One region of the Yersinia antarctica genome, then DNA from elsewhere that is predicted to be linked to it. Evidence: predicted binding sites of a transcription regulator. Region 1 holds the regulator's gene; each other region holds the start of a gene.

Region 1 (3,208 bases):
TCTCAATCTGTGTCTGCTCCATTAACTCTTGTGCTTTTTCTGGCTGAATCAGGGCCGCAGTAATGTGCTCTTGCAAATCGAGAGCCATTTGGAACAATCCCAACAACCGTTTTTGTTCTTTCTTCGTGGTGTTATGAATCAGATTAAATTGCTGATAAAGCTGATTAATCTTGTCCATAATCGCCTGTTGTCTGTCCAGCAGCGGCGGTATCGATTTTTCCGGCTCAAGGTGCTGAGCAAACAGGCTGTATTTGGTGTCACAATAATCGGCTAGTAAGCGATAAAGCTGACTCAAAGGTTCGCGAATCGGTTGATCCTTGCAGAGTCGGAACCATAACCCGTTAAACACCCCATACCACAGTGTCCCTACGGCACACAGCAACGGGGCTTGCCAGATCGGAGCGCGGCCCACCATGCTGAGGCTGAAAATAGCAGCAATCAGTGCCGCGGGTAACAAATGGCCATTCAATTGGCTAATCGCCCCACTCACTCCTAGAACTAATGCCAGGCTGAGCATGACAGCAGGCAACGGAATACCCCATAGCAGCAGTTGCTGGGTTAGGAAGCTACTCACAGTAAACAGCGCGCCGCCGACCAGCAGACGCCGGAAAAAATGTTGGTGTGGTGTATCCAGTGAGGCAATGTTGCAACAGGCGGGTATCAGAGAAAACATCAAGCCCAGCCGAAGTTCGCCGAGAGCGAACCCTAATGCTGCAGGCAGGCAGAGCACTAATGTTTGGCGTAGTGCGTAATTAACTTCAGGATGATAAATAAGCCGTTGCCATTTCATAAAGGCCCCAGAAATTTATTGATCACAAAAGATTAAAAAACTGATGCCGACAGTATCGGCACCAGTTTAGGGGGAATTAACGGGTGCCGTAGACGACAATCGTTTTACCGTGTGCGGAGATCAGGTTTTGATCTTCCAGCATTTTTAGTATCCGCCCCACGGTTTCGCGGGAGCAGCCAACTATCTGACCAATTTCCTGGCGGGTAATTTTAATCTGCATCCCATCTGGGTGGGTCATGGCATCAGGTTGTTTTGCCAGATTAAGCAGCGTTTGTGCAATACGCCCAGTCACATCAAGGAAAGCAAGGTTGCCCACTTTCTCAGATGTAATCTGTAAGCGACTCGCCATCTGTGAAGATAGGCGCATTAAAATATCTGGATTGACCTGAATCAGCTGACGGAATTTTTTGTAAGAAATTTCAGCCACTTCACAGGCGGTTTTTGCTCTAACCCAGGCGCTACGTTCTTGGCCTTCTTCAAATAATCCAAGTTCGCCGATGAAATCTCCCTGATTAAGATAGGAGAGAATCATCTCTTTACCTTCCTCATCTTTGATAAGCACCGCAACGGAGCCTTTCACGATGTAGTAAAGCGTTTCGGCCTTTTCACCTTGGTGAATCAGCGTACTCTTCGATGGATATTTGTGGATATGGCAATGAGACAGGAACCATTCGAGAGTCGGGTCTGTTTGTGGCTTGCCGAGAACCATTCGCTGTTATCCTCTGTTGTTATCGCTGCCTAACATAACAGGGCTCAGAGTTCCCTGTACGGCGTGCTTATAAAATACACTTTCTCGTAGCATATTAATTTGCTCAACTGCCGAAAGGTATAGCCAAGATACGTACCGGGTAGAAACCCTCCACTGAGTATTGAGAAGCTACCCTATTTAATTCTAGAAACAACACTTTCGGTTCTGTTTGTAGCACAGGATGAAGCCAGTGTCTTGTGTTGTATCGCTTCAGCATGATGAACATCGGGTTACATTGCCAGTTTGTAAATGAAAGGGTAGTCTGGATCAGAAAATTTAACCGGGAGCAAGAGTTATGCAGGCACGTGTAAAGTGGGTTGAGGGGCTGACATTTTTGGGTGAATCGGCATCAGGTCATCAGGTGTTGATGGACGGTAATGCTGGAGACAAAGCACCGAGTCCGATGGAAATGTTATTAATGTCAGCAGGCGGTTGTAGCGCGATTGATGTGGTCTCTATTTTACAAAAAGGCCGCAATGATGTGCGTGATTGCGAAGTGACATTAACCTCGCAGCGTCGCGAAGAGGCACCGCGTCTATTTACGCAAATCAACCTGCATTTTATTGTCAGCGGCAAAGGTCTGACCGACAAAATTGTGGAACGAGCCGTTGAGCTGTCAGCAGAAAAGTATTGCTCCGTCTCACTGATGTTGGGTAAAGCGGCGACGATTACCCACAGTTTTGAGATCCGTGACATCGCCTAAGCAAACCCTTCGTACTTGAAGCTGCAGGGTTGTTAGCTGCGTTCGCTCACCCGAATCACTTACTTATGTAAGCTCATCGGGATGAGTTCGTTTGCTGCCTACCTGCAGCTCCAATTACTTTGGGTTGGGATAGAGTCAAATTATTTTTTTCTCTCCAGCCATTGCTATACTGCGGCTTCAAGAATGAAGGAGATTAACCGATTTTCTCCCCTTCCAGCAACTGCTGCACTAGCGGCGCCATAATCAGCTCCATTGCCAGCCCCATTTTTCCGCCGGGTACCACCAATGTATTGATATTAGAGATAAATGATCCTTGCAACATCGCCAGTAAGTAAGGGAAATCAATTTGATCCAAACCCCGGAAATGAATAACCACAAAGCTTTCATCCAGTGACGGAATCGCTTTGGCAGCAAACGGATTTGATGTGTCAACGGTTGGCACGCGCTGGAAGTTGATATGAGTGCGTGAGAACTGCGGCGTAATGTAGTTGATATAATCATCCATGGAGCGCACTACGGAATCCATCACCGCTTCACGCGAATGGCCGCGTTCGCCGGTATCGCGTACTAATTTCTGAATCCACTCCAGATTGACGATAGGTACCACGCCCACCAACAGATCGACGTGTTTCGCCACATCATGATGTTCAGTCACCACGCCGCCATGCAGCCCTTCATAAAACAGCACGTCGGTGGGTTGTGGTAATGCTTCCCACGAGGTAAACGTGCCGGGAATTTGGTTGTATGGCACCGCTTCATCATAGGTATGTAAATACTTACGTGAACAGCCAGTGCCGTGTTCACCGTATTCCGACACACTTTGCTCCAACTGGCCAAAGTCATTGGCTTCGGGGCCAAAATAGCTGATATGTCGGCCTTGATCTCGTGCTTTACGGATGGCGGCATCCATCTCAGGGCGGGTATAGCGATGGAAACTGTCACCTTCAATTTGCGCTGCGCGAATATT
Region 2 (3,208 bases), 2.7 Mb from region 1:
AGTCACCGATGATACGGCCACGGCCATAGGCATCTGGCAAACCAGTCAGTACACCAGATTTACGGCAGTTCAGGATGTCTTTGGTATAAACGTCGAACACACCTTGGTTGTGTGTTTTACGGTAATCGGTGAAGACTTTTTTCAGTTGTGGGTCAAGTTCACGACCATAAACTTTGCAAGAGCCTTCTACCATTTTAATGCCACCGAATGGGATCAGTGCACGTTTCAATGGTTTTTCAGTCTGCAAGCCAACGATGGTTTCCAGATCTTTATTAATATAGCCAGCATCATGAGATGTGATGGTTGCAGCTACGTCGGTATCGAAATCAACTGGCGCATGGGTGCGGTTTTCCAGTTTGATGCCTTCCATAACCTGCGCCCACAGTTTGTCGGTCGCATCGGTAGGGCCGGCAAGGAAGGACTCATCGCCTTCATAAGGGGTATAGTTCTTCTGGATGAAGTCACGAACGTTTACACCGTTCTGCCAGTCACCCTTGGTAAAACCTTGCCATGCTTTGGCCAATTTTTCATTAAGTTCGGTCATAATGCATCTACCTTTTAATGTTAATTTCTTCGAAAACCAGACGTAGCGGCCACATATTAATGTTGCTGGTCACCGCGCAGATAAATTACCCAATAAGTCAACCCAACCAATAATCCGCCACCAATGATGTTACCGATAGTGACTGGGATCAGGTTATCAATAATAAAGTTACTTACGGTTAAGTGAGCAAATTGCTCAGGTGTTGATCCTATGGATTGCCAAAATTCAGGCGAAGCGAAATTTTTAATCACAATACCCATAGGAATCATAAACATATTTGCGATGCTATGCTCAAAGCCGCTGGCAACAAACATCCCCACCGGTAAGATCATCGCGAACATTTTATCCATTATGGTACGGCCGGAGTAACTCATCCATACCGCCAGACAGACCATCAGGTTAGCTAAAATACCCAAACACACCGCTTCAATAAAAGTATGGTGCAATTTATGGTCGGCTGTTTGCAAAACATTCAGACCCCATTGACCATTTGCCACAGTATGTTGGCCTGCGAACCAAATAAGACACACAAAGAATAGTGCACCGAACAGATTCCCAATATAGACATTAACCCAGTTACATGCCAGTTGACGCCATGTGATACGGCCGCTGGCTTTAGCGACAGTTGTGAGTACGGTCGATGTGAAAAGATCACCCCCACACACCACCACTAACATTAGCCCCAGGGAGAAACAAATACCACCAACCAACTTGGCAAAGCCGAAAGGCACGCCAGCAGTACCGGTAGTCGCTGTAATATAAAAAACAAACGCAATTGAAATAAACACACCAGCAGTAATCGCTAAATAAAAGGTTTTTAGCGGATGCTTGGTGGCTTTATAGACACCGGCATCTTCGGCTACTTTAGCCATTGCCGCAGGTAATAATGCATCGAAGGGGTTGTCAGCTTTCACACTAACTCTCTCTTAAGGGTTAATAAAGCACAACGAGATACTAGCAAAGCAGTATAGCGTGAAAATTGATATGGATCATATTGCGCGAGTTTAGTTAGCTGTGAAACACCATAAAATATAGGGCTAATGCGATTAACTTATTGATTATTAATTGAAAAAAATATTTTAATATTTACAAATAATTTTGATTGGACTGTTTTAAAGCCGTTGAGAAGGTTAACTAAAAGGGGTATTTGTAGTTATTTTTATTATTATCAGTCATTAAAAATTAACTATTCATTCACCTATTTATCTATTTTATCTGGTCGCTAAATAATGTTTGTCTAAAGGTGCTATTACGGCGTCAGAAAATAACGTTTTTTTATGACAAAAACAATTGTTGAGCGCGGCGATTTGTATTTATTTTCGTCAGGATTAAATGCAGTACTAAATTAAACGGCGCTGCCAAAAGACAACGCCGTGGGTCGTTTTCTGCTGATTAGCATTTAGCTATTTGCTGGCAGAAAATGTTTACTCGCTTTTAGCCCAATAGCGGCGTTTGGCAGTTTGCAACTTCTCATAAGCACCTAGTAGTGCCTGATGAGCTGGTAAGGCTTTTAGATCCTCATCAACACTGAACAGGCCATTGAAGCGCGCCTCACCCACCAAGGCTGCTGAGGCTGCATCTACCGCCTCCTGACCATACATTTTCACAAAGGCAGTGTAATATTGTGCCGCTTCACGATCCGGCTCCTGAGTCAGTAACAATAGGGTTTGCAGGCAACGGTAATAGTTCGCTTGTTTTGCCGTAAAGACTGAAGAGTTAAAATCTTGCGTCCATTCAACCCAAATCAGTGCTTGCTCCAAATCACCGCCAGCCAATGCCAGCATGGATTTCAGCTCACCGACACGCAGGGTATACCAGCCGTTATCTTTACCCGAGGCGATACCCAGCAATTCACGTACGCGGGCGAAATCATCCAACCCTTCATCATCCAACTGCTGAATGAGCGCCAGATATTCCCCAGGTTGCCAGTCACTGCCGGGCAGGGCCAGCAAGCTGTCTCGCAGATGCACACCCATGGTGTTGTTCGCCATCAGCAAATCTTCGGCAGGATAGATATCAGACCAGCCTGGTACCAAAATCCGGCAGGCATAGACACTTAAATGCTCATAATCAGCGATATACACTTCGGCGTTTTCTTGCTTGAAGATAGCCATCAGGGTAGCGAATTCTTCTTCTGTGCTGCCTTTAAAGCTCCAGTCCACAAATGGATAGTCGGCCTTGTCTTTGAACATATCCCAACTGATCAAGCCACTTGAATCGATAAAGTGGGTTTCCAGATTGGTGTGCTCTGCCACCTCTTCGTCATCGAAGGTCGGCGCGGTAAAGACGTCCAGGTCTTTCAGGCTACGGCCCTGCAATAGCTCAGTCACGGTGCGTTCCAGCGCGACACCAAAGTCAGGATGTGCACCGAATGAGGCAAAACAGGTGCCATTTGACGGGTTAAACAGTACTACGCAAATAACCGGATAAGCGCCACCTAGAGAGGCATCGTAAGAGAGAATTGGGAAACCTTCTTCTTCCAGCTTGGCAATGGCTTCTACCACACCTGGATAGCGGTTTAACACCGCAGCAGGGATCTCCGGCAAGCTGATAGATTCTGCGATAATACGGTTTTTAACTTTACGTTCAAAGACTTCGGACAGGGCTTGTACCCGAGCTTCATTGGCAGTATTGCCCGCAGACATGCCGTTTGAGACATACAGA
Region 3 (3,208 bases), 2.0 Mb from region 1:
CCACCAACGGCTTATTCACTCGCGCTGTTTCCACGCAAACCATGGTTTTAAAACCCTCGTTTGGCATATCAACCATGCTACTAGACAACTCTGCACCTGGATTCCATGCCACTACATCACTTTGGTGATGATGATGTACTTCAATGGTGCGTTTGAGCGCCGCATCTTTTATCAAGCTATAGGCTTCGGGTTGTGTGTAGATACGGTCAGTCTGGCCGTTGAACACTAAATCGCCTTGTTGTGTGGCATCGGCAATTTTTAGCACTTTATCGAAGTATTTCTCACCCAGGCCACTGACTTTAATCTGGTCGATGTCGCCAATCTGGAAGTAAGTATGTAGCGCGGCTACTGCCTGATAATCACCGTGTGATTCCAGCTCCATTTCGCACTCATCACCTAGCTTGAAGCGGGCAATCAATGTGAAGGCATGCGGCCAGTATTTACGGGATTCATCACTGTCTTCCAGTGTGAAGGTCAGGATAACTCCATTCTCGTTTTCATCATGGGCACTGAGAGTCCATGGCAGTAGACGGGCAAAACCATGAGAAGGTTGTGCTGATGGACCAAACCAAGGCCAACAGATTGGCACGCCACCACGAATAGCGACGCCATCTTTAAACGGCGTGTTATTGCTCAGCCAAATGATAGGTTGCTCACCGCTAGGTTGATAGGCCAGCAAATGAGCGCCTTGTAGGCTTACTGCGGCACGCACCTTCGGATGAGAAACCACCACTACCGGCAATTCATCCAGTTGGCGTTGGCTGATGTAAGGCGAAATTTGTTCAACAACAGGTAGGGTGAATACTTTCTCGTTCATTCGTTTGGCCTTATGGGAAAGGGAGCAGGGATCCTTTGAATTTCAGACTCTCGATAATATCACAGGCTGTAAATCTTGTAGCAAATGGACGACACCGTAGTGGTGAATCATTGATATTGCGCAATTTATTATAGCTACAAATAAAAAAGCCACCCGAAGGTGGCTTTTGGCAGAAATCTACATCAATCCATTATTACTTGGAGATGTGAGAGATCAGGTCCAGAACTTTGTTTGAGTAGCCAGTTTCGTTATCGTACCAAGAAACCAGTTTCACAAAGTTGTCGTTCAGCGCGATACCGGCTTTAGCATCGAATACTGAAGTCAGTTTTTCGCCGTTGAAATCGGTAGAAACAACGTCGTCTTCGGTGTAGCCCAGAACGCCTTTCAGCTCGCCTTCTGAAGCCGCTTTGATAGCAGCACAGATTTCTTTGTAAGAAGCTGGTTTTTCCAGACGTGCAGTCAGGTCAACAACTGAAACGTTAGGAGTAGGAACGCGGAACGCCATACCTGTCAGTTTGCCGTTCAGTGCTGGGATAACTTTACCAACTGCTTTAGCGGCACCAGTAGAAGAAGGGATGATGTTCTGGGATGCGCCACGACCGCCGCGCCAGTCTTTATGAGACGGGCCATCAACAGTTTTCTGCGTTGCAGTAGTTGCATGCACAGTGGTCATCAACGCTTCAACGATACCGAACTTGTCGTTGATAACTTTAGCCAGTGGAGCCAGGCAGTTAGTGGTGCAAGAAGCGTTAGAAACGATTTCCTGACCCGCGTATTCTTTGTGGTTGACGCCCATAACAAACATAGGGGTGTCATCTTTAGAAGGACCAGTCAGAACCACTTTCTTAGCACCGGCAGCGATGTGCTTACGTGCTGTTTCGTCGGTCAGGAACAGGCCAGTTGCTTCAGCAACAACGTCAACGTTAACTTCGTTCCACTTCAGGTTAGCCGGATCTCTCTCTGCGGTAACACGGATGGTTTTACCGTTAACAACCAAGTGGCCGTCTTTTACTTCTACAGTACCGTCGAAACGACCGTGGGTAGAGTCGTATTTCAGCATGTACGCCATGTATTCAGCGTCCAACAGGTCGTTGATTGCAACGATTTCGATGTCAGAACGTTCCTGAGCAGCACGGAAAACAATGCGACCGATACGGCCAAAACCGTTGATACCTACTTTGATAGTCATATATTCCACCAGCTATTTGTTAGTGAATAAAAGGTTGGTTGTAAAATTACAAAAACCTTGCCGAGCGTCAAGCGGAATCGTGTCAATTATTGCTACAAATCAAACCAACGACGTTAGATCGAACATTAATCACGCGTTTCCAGATACGATTAGCCTCATTTTTATATTGGGGCGAATTATTCAGTTTAAAGTGAGAATCGGTAATATTTGCGATTTTTATCGCATTTATACCCAAAATGATTGGCGTTGCAGGTAGGCAGCTAGCGAACGAATCCCGATGAGCTTACATTAGTAAGTGATTCGGGTGAATGAGCGTAGCTAACAACCCTGCCGCGTCAAGTATAAAGGGTATATGCGGTTGTCACTTTGATGGCATACAGTTTAGGACAATTTTAACTGCTTTGTTGTTAATTTTTTGTTATTATTAAACGTTGTTTTCGTTGACTTTATTCCCTGCCAGAGAACCGCACAAATGGCTAAAGAACTGAACTCTACACCCGATATTGAGAAACTGTCCGATATTCAGCGTCATGTCACCCAGCAGCGCGGGACAGAAGCCCCGTTTAGTGGCAAATTGCTGCATAACAAACGCGATGGCATCTATGAGTGTCTGTGTTGTCATCAACCTTTGTTTATCTCAGAGTCGAAATTTGACTCTGGCTGTGGTTGGCCGAGTTTTTACCAACCTATCAAAGATGACTCTATCCGCTATATTGATGATAATTCACACAATATGATTCGAGTTGAAATTCGTTGTGGTAATTGTGATGCTCACTTAGGCCATGTTTTCCCCGATGGGCCGCAGCCTACGGGCGAGCGCTATTGCGTGAACTCGGCGTCATTGAATTTTGTTGATGACCAGAATGGCGAGCAGATTGCCGGTTGATACTCAACGATTATGCATGTTGAAAAATCGATTCAGCTTATTATTCGTTTTGCTAAGGATACTTTGATGGAGCTTGAAGACCTGATTTCAGTGATGACACCTGAAATTTATCAACGTTTGATGCAAGCGGTTGAGTTGGGTAAATGGCCGGATGGTGTGGCACTGACACCTGAGCAGAAAGAGAATAGCCTGCAAATGGTAATGCTATGGCAAGCCCGTCACAATGAGGATGCTCAGCATATGAGTATTGGCACTGATGGCCAAATTGTGATGAAAACCAAGCAAGAATTGAAACAGCAATTCAGCCAGCCAACAT

What was found. The regulator CRP, encoded in region 1, controls carbon source genes, mostly activating them, when cyclic AMP is high. The targets are predictions, from matches to a motif close to ATGTGANNNNNNTCACAT.
Positions count from the first base shown of each region.
Region 2: focA (formate transporter FocA) is a predicted target of CRP. The motif match lies at 1,522-1,539, and genes of this name have one in related genera.
Region 3: gapA (glyceraldehyde-3-phosphate dehydrogenase) is a predicted target of CRP. The motif match lies at 2,214-2,231, and genes of this name have one in related genera.

Region 1 is NZ_JBSJQF010000001.1:283,974-287,181, forward strand. It holds gene ACWJJO_RS01115 (YccS/YhfK family putative transporter) at 1-790, opposite strand, end outside; gene crp (cAMP-activated global transcriptional regulator CRP) at 867-1,499, opposite strand; gene ACWJJO_RS01125 (OsmC family protein) at 1,834-2,241, shown strand; gene ACWJJO_RS01130 (phosphoribulokinase) at 2,435-3,208, opposite strand, start outside.
Region 2 is NZ_JBSJQF010000001.1:3,024,084-3,027,291, reverse strand. It holds gene pflB (formate C-acetyltransferase) at 1-544, opposite strand, end outside; gene focA (formate transporter FocA) at 601-1,458, opposite strand; gene ycaO (30S ribosomal protein S12 methylthiotransferase accessory factor YcaO) at 1,969-3,208, opposite strand, start outside.
Region 3 is NZ_JBSJQF010000001.1:2,262,020-2,265,227, forward strand. It holds gene ACWJJO_RS10420 (D-hexose-6-phosphate mutarotase) at 1-817, opposite strand, end outside; gene gapA (glyceraldehyde-3-phosphate dehydrogenase) at 1,011-2,006, opposite strand; gene msrB (peptide-methionine (R)-S-oxide reductase MsrB) at 2,479-2,892, shown strand; gene ACWJJO_RS10435 (YeaC family protein) at 2,959-3,208, shown strand, end outside.